DNA from 2 places in the Thermanaerosceptrum fracticalcis genome. Region 1 is predicted to be linked to the other one. Evidence: riboswitches for the same ligand, from Rfam matches in the RefSeq annotation. Region 1 holds a riboswitch; the other holds the start of a gene.
The links. A riboswitch is a leader RNA that binds a small molecule or an ion and turns the genes downstream of it on or off. The one in region 1 is predicted to bind S-adenosylmethionine.
Positions count from the first base shown of each region.

Region 2: another riboswitch for S-adenosylmethionine. It lies ahead of BR63_RS10830 (homocysteine synthase); the one in region 1 lies ahead of BR63_RS07690 (MetQ/NlpA family ABC transporter substrate-binding protein).

Region 1 is NZ_CP045798.1:1,469,841-1,474,056, reverse strand. Features, by position in the region: gene BR63_RS07700 (methyl-accepting chemotaxis protein) at 1-418, shown strand, start outside; gene BR63_RS07695 (glycosyltransferase family 2 protein) at 476-1,735, opposite strand; SAM riboswitch class I at 2,166-2,279, shown strand; gene BR63_RS07690 (MetQ/NlpA family ABC transporter substrate-binding protein) at 2,414-3,226, shown strand; gene BR63_RS07685 (methionine ABC transporter ATP-binding protein) at 3,328-4,216, shown strand, end outside.
Region 2 is NZ_CP045798.1:2,115,106-2,119,321, reverse strand. Features, by position in the region: gene BR63_RS10840 (SAM-dependent methyltransferase) at 1-1,149, opposite strand, end outside; gene BR63_RS10835 (TPM domain-containing protein) at 1,297-1,617, shown strand; SAM riboswitch class I at 1,676-1,777, shown strand; gene BR63_RS10830 (homocysteine synthase) at 1,913-3,190, shown strand; gene metA (homoserine O-acetyltransferase MetA) at 3,216-4,133, shown strand.

The DNA.
Region 1 (4,216 bases):
TGAACAATCCGGCCAGTCGGCCCAGGAAATAGCCGCTTTGATTACGGGCATCCAAAAAGGTGTGGAGGAGGCCATAGTGGTTATGGAGCGGGGCGCTAACGAAGTAAATGCCGGCACCCAGAGCATCGAAATCAGCGGCAAGTCCTTCAAGGAGATAATGAAATCAATTGACCATCTGAAGGCAGCAATGAGCGAGGTTGGTTTGTCTGCACAGCAGATTTATCAAAAAAGCAATGAGGTACAAAAGAGCATTGCTGTAACCATTCAAGAGTTTGAGAATACGGCCGCTCATACAGAGGAAGTCTCCGCTACTGCTGAAGAACAGGCAGCGGCCATGGAACAAATGATAGCTTCCACCTCCACGCTCAGCAACCTGGCGGAAGAGCTGAAGTCTTCGGTCCGCAAATTTAAAATATAGAAAAAAACAAAGAACCCAGAAGCTAGATGGCTTCTGGGTTCTTTACTTTATTATTCGTTATCTTTGTCTCATTATATCAGCATAGCTGATATTGCGGGTGTGTATGGTATGGGACCAGGACACCCGGGTTTTGCTGAAGAAACTAATGAACACGATAGGTATCCAGCTGTAGACAAAGGCGGGATAATGGAAGAATACCCATTTAACGATGCGCTTGGGCAGATTATCGAGCCAAATGACTAAGAAGGGGTAGATAATCTGCAATGTGCTCACAAGTTCCCATAAGAGGGGAGGCCAGATGTATTTAAAGATAGAGGTGTAGATGTCTACAAAGAAACTATCGATGAGACCCAGGACAGAAAAAATACCCATGCATATGACGAGAAGTGGCTGGAGAATTACCATGGCGGCATCGAGGAGGACGAGGTCTCTCTTTTTTATTCCTTCTTTAATAAACTCTAAACTGTAAGTACGGAATAATTCTACGTGACCTAAGGCCCAACGCTTCCGCTGGTTCCATGCTTGTTTGAAGGTAAGCGGTTTTTCATCGTACACAACAGCCTCATGGGCCCAGGTGGTCTTATGACCCAGGAGCAGGGCTTTTAAACTGAATTCCAGGTCCTCTGTCAGGGAGGTTGCTCCCCAACCGATTTCTTTCAAGACATCGACAGAAATGGCCATACCCGTGCCACCGAGGTAATTGGAGAGGCCTAAATTATATCTGGCTAACTGGAGCATCCTGTTAGCAACCCAGAAGGCCATGGCAAAAGCAGCGGATACCCAGGTATCATGGGGATTTTTTGCATCAATGTATCCCTGGACGATTTTTGCCCCATCGCAAAGCCTGTTGTTCATGTGATTAAGGAACTGTGGATCAACCAGGTTGTCCGCATCAAACACCACTACGGCGTCGTATTTTTTAGGCATATTAAAAAGTTTGGCGAAGAACCATTCCAGGGCATAGCCTTTACCCCGCAGGGTGGTGTCAAAGCGTTCAAAAACCGTGGCTCCGCGGTTTCGTGCAGCGGCGGCGGTACCATCGTTAGAATTATCAGCAATGACAAATACGTCATAAAGTTCTTTGGGATAAGTAAGAGCCATTAAGTTATCAACGAGAGGGCCGATGACCGTTTCTTCATTATGGGCCGGTACAACCAGGGCAAATCGTTTCTGGGGTGCATGTACTTTAGGTGTACGAAATTGGGCCAGGCCGGACATACCAAGTATGAAGAAATATACGGCCACCAGTGATAAGATTACCTGTGCCGGTATCATAATTACATCCAAGGGTAGAGAAAAGAGTTCATTAGTGTCCACTGGATTTCTCCTCCAAATTAAAATTCACAAACATTGTTACCACAACAATCTTACATTAGTATTAATACCCAAAGACAACCGTTTTATTAGCCAATTTTAGCCCAATTTTGCCGGGTTAAGGCAATTTGAGAAAATTACTTTCCAAAACATAGCATTACCTAATCTTAGAACAATTTACGTGGTTTTTTTCGAAAACCTAACGCTTTATTAGACGAAGAAAGCTTCTTTTTGTTCCCCAAGGTTTTTTGGGGGGCCTGCATGATTATAGCATATTTTCCAGGAAGATTACAGCTATTTTCTTATTAATACATATTGTCAATAGGTAAAATAATGTTAATATTTTCCACAAACTTTTTTCATAGACTGTATTGACAAAAAAACAAAGCCAGTGTAATCTACTATACAACTGTTGCAAAACACAACTGAATATCTCTTATCCAGAGAGGTGGAGGGACTGGCCCGATGAAACCCAGCAACGGGCCTCACGGCAAGACCGGAGGCGCTGTGCTAATTCCTGCAAGATTAATTTCTTGACAGATAAGAGCGCGAGTTAGTATATTAATTCCCTCTTTATCTGTGGTGATGAGGAGGGATTTATTTTTTTACCAGTAGAGTTTAACCAACTAGTTTACGCTTAGTTTTTTAAGAATCACACCAACATAAAACACAAGGAGGGACATGATGAAAAAACATATTTTTATTATTGCGATCATTCTATTGCTTGTTGTTGCTGTTACCGGCTGTGGCAGCAAGAAAACCACCCCCGAGGCACCCGCTAAATTGAAAGTCGGTGTTACGGCGGGTCCCCATGAACAGATTATGAATAAAGTGAAAGAACTGGCCAAGAAGGAAGGATTGGATATTGAGGTTGTGGTGTTTAATGAATATGTTCAGCCCAACATACAGCTGGCGGAAAAGGTCCTTGACCTCAACAGCTTTCAACATGGCCCTTATTTAGAGAACTTTATAAAAGAAAGAGGCCTAAAATTAGTTAAATTGGCAGATACGGTTACTTTTCCTATGGGCATTTACTCGCAAAAAATAAAAAATGTGAATGAACTGAAAGCAGGAGATAAAGTGGGTCTTCCCAATGATCCTACTAACGAAGCCAGGGCTCTGCAGCTTTTTGAGAAAGCGAATCTTATCAAATTAAAAGAGGGAGTAGGAAACAAAGCAACGGTCAGAGATATTGTGGAAAATCCTAAAAACTTAGTGTTTGTAGAATTGGAAGCTCCTATCATTTTGAGAACTCTTCCTGATTTGGCTGCTGCTGCCATTAATACTAATTTTATTATCCAGGCAGGTAAATCACCTGTACAGGATTCCATCTTCATTGAACCAAAAGATTCACCATGGGTAAATATCATTGCTGTTCGTCAGGGAGAGGAAAACAATCCATTATATCAAAAGTTCGTAAAAATTTATCGTTCTGAAGAAGTAAAACAGTTTATTAATGAAAAACTTAAAGATTCCGTGGTTCCTTCCTGGTAAACAGGAGATATGGTACTCACCCTCCCCCCTTTCCTGAACCCCTCATTTAGAATTAGCCGGGTACGGGAAAGGGGATAGGGATGGAGTAAGGGAGAGAGAAAATGATCAAGCTAACGAACTTATCTAAGACTTATAGGAATAACGGTAAAGAAGTAAAAGCTTTACAGGACATTAATCTTCACGTTCCAAAAGGCGAGATTTTCGGTGTCATTGGTTACAGTGGCGCCGGAAAAAGTTCCCTGATCCGTTGTGTCAATATGCTGGAGGTACCCGATGCAGGATCAGTTTCTGTTAATGGCGTAGAGATGACTCAATTAAAAGGACACAAGTTACGCCAGGCCCGGCGGAAAATTGGCATGATCTTCCAGCACTTTAACCTGCTGCAGTCGGCCAATGTCCTGGAAAATGTGGCCGTACCCCTCCAGCTAGGTGGGATAAAGAAACATGAAGCAGAGAAAAAGGTAAGACACCTCCTGGAGGTAGTGGGATTAAGTGAAAAAGCAGAAAGTTATCCCCAGCAGCTTTCCGGGGGACAGAAGCAAAGGGTGGCCATTGCCCGGGCTTTAGCCAGTGATATAGATATCTTGCTTTGTGATGAGGCTACTTCAGCCCTGGATCCCCAGACAACGGATTCTATCTTAGACCTCTTGCTGGATATTAATCGTAAGTTTGGCATCACCATACTCCTGATTACCCATGAGATGCACGTGATTAAAAAGATATGTGATAGGGTGGCCGTTTTGGAACAGGGGAAAATCATAGAGGAAAATAGTGTGATTAATCTATTTACTAATCCCCAGACTGAAACCACCAGGCGTTTCATTAAAAACATTATTGATGACGATTTGCCGCAAAGCATCTGGGAGAAGCTGCGCCAGGAAAAAAGAGAGCCTGGTGTGGTATTGAGGCTTACTTTTGTAGGCTGTACAACAGCCCAGCCTATGCTGGCCCAGCTGGCTAAAGAGTACACCCTGTGGCCCAATATTCTCT
Region 2 (4,216 bases), 650 kb from region 1:
ATTGTTATTCAATCCTTTAGAGAAAAGGATTTGATGGATATCCAGGCCGCTATAGCGGAAGGAAGCGGCACAGGACTGCAAATACAACCGCCACATGCGGACAAAGCGTTCACCATACCTTTTATGTACTGTTTCCGCATTCTTTTCAAAATTTGCTGCCCAGCGGTCCAGGGTCATAGCGTAGTGGAGGCGGAGGCTCTCTACATCCAAGAGGTGAAAGTCATATTCCGGGAGCAGCCAGATTAGTTCCCTGAGGGAGGGGATGTAACCACCGGGAAAGATGTATTTCTCAATCCAGGAATTGACCGGTCCTTCTTTTAAGTGAGTAATTGTATGTAGAAGTGAGAGGCCCTGGGGAGCTAGCAATTTGTCCACTGAAGCCATATAACGCGGTAGATTGGCTCTTCCTACATGCTCTAACATCCCTATACTCACTACCTTATCAAAGGTACGACCGCTTTCCGCCAGTGTTCTGTAGTCCATGAGCTCTACTTCTACCAATTCTTCCAGGGCTAATTCCTGAATCCTGCGTTTAGTTTCCCTATATTGCTCTTCACTGAGGGTAATTCCTAAGGTCTTAACTTGATATTGCTGGGCTGCCCGGATAATTAACCAGCCCCAGCCGCTCCCGATATCCAGCAAAGTCTCTCCTGGACGGAGTTGCAGCTTTTTTAGCACATGATCGATCTTTTGTAGTTGAGCCTGGTATAAAGAGTCTTGGGGAGAGCAAAAATAGGCGCATGAATAGCTCATGGTCTCATCCAGCCATAAGGCGAAAAAGTCATTCCCCAGGTCATAATGATGCTGTACATCCATTTTCTGTTGTTGCAAGGAATTTGGTCGCTGCCACCGTAACAGTGTTTTTCTTACTCTTGGGTTCCGCTGTAGGAAAGAGTTTTTGTTTAAAAAAGCAAGCTTGAGAAATTTCTCAAGTTCTCCTTCAAATTCTATGGCCCCATCCATATAGGCTTCGCCTAAAGCCATGACCGGGTCACCAAGTACTTTTTTAGGATCTAGCGGATTGTTAAAAATAATTCTACAGGCAGGGTTACCGTTCCCATACTGTTCTGTTGTTCCGTCCCAGTAAGTTACAGCCAGGGAACCGGTAGCCACCTGACTGAGCAGCTGGTGCATCAACTGCTTTTGCATAGACGATACTCCTTTCGACATTAAAATTAACCAAGCATAATGAACTATTTATATGTTTTCCAACGATACATAAACAAATACCCAATAATTACCATGCAAATATAAAATGAAAATTACCTCGGTATAATTAAAAAGTTTACGGCAATTTTGCGGAAAATAAATGTAAAACAGCTACAGCTTAAAATACTCTTTAGCCTTATAGTCTGGTCTGTTCCCACCTGGTCCGCCGATCCTCCCATTCCTAATCCCACCAGTAGCTTTTATGTACTGGACAAAGCCAACATCTTAAGTGAAAGTACGGAACAAACCATTATACAAACCTCCGCAGAGCTAGCACGCAAGACCAAAGCCCAGATCGTGGCGGTAACGGTCAACACCTTAGAAGGATATTCCCCGGAGGATTATGCTCTGGCCATACTGAGAAAGTGGGGCATCGGCGACAAACAGTTGAATAATGACAACCTGTAAATTTGCATATTGACAATGCCTTTAACCCTCTTTATAATAATTTTCAAAACAGCATATATACTCATCCAGAGAGGTGGAGGGACTGGCCCAATGAAACCCGGCAACCTGCTTTCATGCGAGGTGCTAATTCCTGTAGGATGATTATCCTAACAGATGAGTTTTTAGTTTTTAAAAATCTCTTCCTGTTAGGAAGAGATTTTTCGTTTTTGCTGACCATATAAAATGGAGGCTAAAACTCTTATGAGTTTTGCCTCCATTTTTGGTAGATAAGAAAAAATTAGAGGAGGTCTTTACCATGAGTAAAAATCAATTAGGCTTTGATACCTTAGCCCTTCATGCCGGGCAGAAACCTGATCCCACTACAGGAGCCAGAGCAGTTCCTATTTACCAGACGACTTCTTATGTATTTAATGACGTCCAGCACGCCGCCAACCTTTTTGCCTTGAAGGAATCGGGAAATATTTACACACGAATTATGAACCCCACCCAGGATGTATTTGAACAACGGGTGGCGGCTTTGGAAGGAGGGGTTGGCGCCCTGGCCACTGCCTCGGGACAGGCCGCTATCACTTACAGTATTTTAAACATTGCCCAGGCCGGTGATGAAATTGTTTCATCTTCAACCCTCTATGGCGGGACATATACCTTGTTCTCTTCCACCTTTGCCAAACTGGGGATTAAGGTAAATTTTGTTGATCCTTCCGACCCTGAGAATTTCCGCAGGGCAGTAACAGATAAGACAAAAGCCTTCTATGCCGAGACTATCGGCAATCCCCGCAATAATATTCTAGATATCGAAAGGGTTGCCAGTATTGCCCACGAGTCAGGTGTACCCCTAATAGTGGATAATACCTTTGCCACCCCCTATTTATGCCGGCCCTTTGAGTTTGGCGCAGATATTGTAGTTCATTCCGCCACTAAATTTATTGGCGGGCATGGTACATCTATTGGGGGTGTCATTGTTGACAGCGGGAAATTCGACTGGACTAACGGTAAATTCCCTGGTTTAACTGAGCCTGATCCCAGTTATCACGGTGTTAAATATGTGGAAGCAATGGGCCCTCTTGCTTATATCATTAAGGCCCGGGTACAGCTTCTCCGTGACACCGGGGCCTGTGTCAGCCCTTTCAATGCCTTCCTTTTTCTCCAGGGTTTGGAGACCTTATCTTTAAGAGTGCAGCGACATTGTGACAATGCCCTGGTCGTTGCCCAGTTTCTACAAAATCACCCTGCTGTGGAATGGGTCAACTATCCCGGATTACTTTCTAACCCTTATCACGAGCTTGCCAAGAAATATTTAAAAAATGGTTTCGGTTCCATCTTTACCTTCGGGGTCAAAGGAGGATACGAGGCTGGAGTAAGATTTATTCAGAAATTAAAACTATTTTCTTTGCTGGCTAATGTGGGTGACGCCAAGTCGCTAGTTATTCACCCGGCCAGTACAACCCACCAGCAGTTAAGTCCCGACGAGCAGATTGCTGCGGGTGTAAACCCGGAAATGATCAGGATCTCTGTGGGGATTGAAGACATCAAAGATATCATCGCTGACTTGGAGCAGGCTTTAGCAGATTAAGGAAAACGGGGGGGAGAAAGAGCAAATGCCCATTAATATTCCTGATAATTTGCCAACGAGAGAAATCTTACAAAGTGAGAATATTTTTGTTATGAAGGAAGAACGAGCTATTCATCAGGATATCCGGCCCTTAAAAATTGCCATCTTAAATTTGATGCCTACTAAGATCGCTACTGAAACCCAGATCCTTCGCCTTCTAGGAAATTCTCCTCTTCAGGTTGACATTGTCTTGCTACACCCCCGTACCCATCAGTCCAAAAATACGCCGGAGGAACATCTGTTAAAGTTTTATAATACCTTTGAGGACATTAAACATGAAAAGTTCGACGGCATGATTATTACCGGAGCTCCTGTAGAAGATATGGCCTTTGAAGAGGTGGATTATTGGGAAGAATTAACCGCAATCATGGAATGGTCCCTGCATCATGTATATTCCACGTTCCATATCTGCTGGGGTGCACAGGCAGGACTCTTCTATCATTATGGAGTACCTAAGTATCCCTTGCCCGAAAAGATGTTTGGGGTTTTTACCCATCAGGTGAATAGGAAAAATACGATGCTTTTACGTGGTTTTGATGATGAGTTTTATGCTCCCCATTCCAGGCATACCGAAATCAGAAGGGAGGACATCCTGAAGATACCTGAATTGGAGATACTGGCAGAGTCTCCCACAGCCGGTATATATATAGTGGCTGCCAAGAATGGACGGCAAATTTTTGTCACGGGACATTCTGAATATGATCCACTGACCTTAAAAGCCGAATATGAGCGTGATGTGGCCAGAGGTCTGCCCATTGCTCTTCCCCAAAACTATTTTCCTGAAAATGACCCGACGAAGGACCCTGTTGTAAAATGGAGAAGCCATGCCAATCTTCTTTTTGCCAACTGGCTTAACTATTATGTGTACCAGGAAACTCCTTTTGATTTGCGGCAGTTGAAATAACGTTGTCCGGAGATACTATCCAGATAAAGGAGGACCAGGAAATTCACTGCCGTTGACAGTTGGTTATTCTCAAAGTATACTTA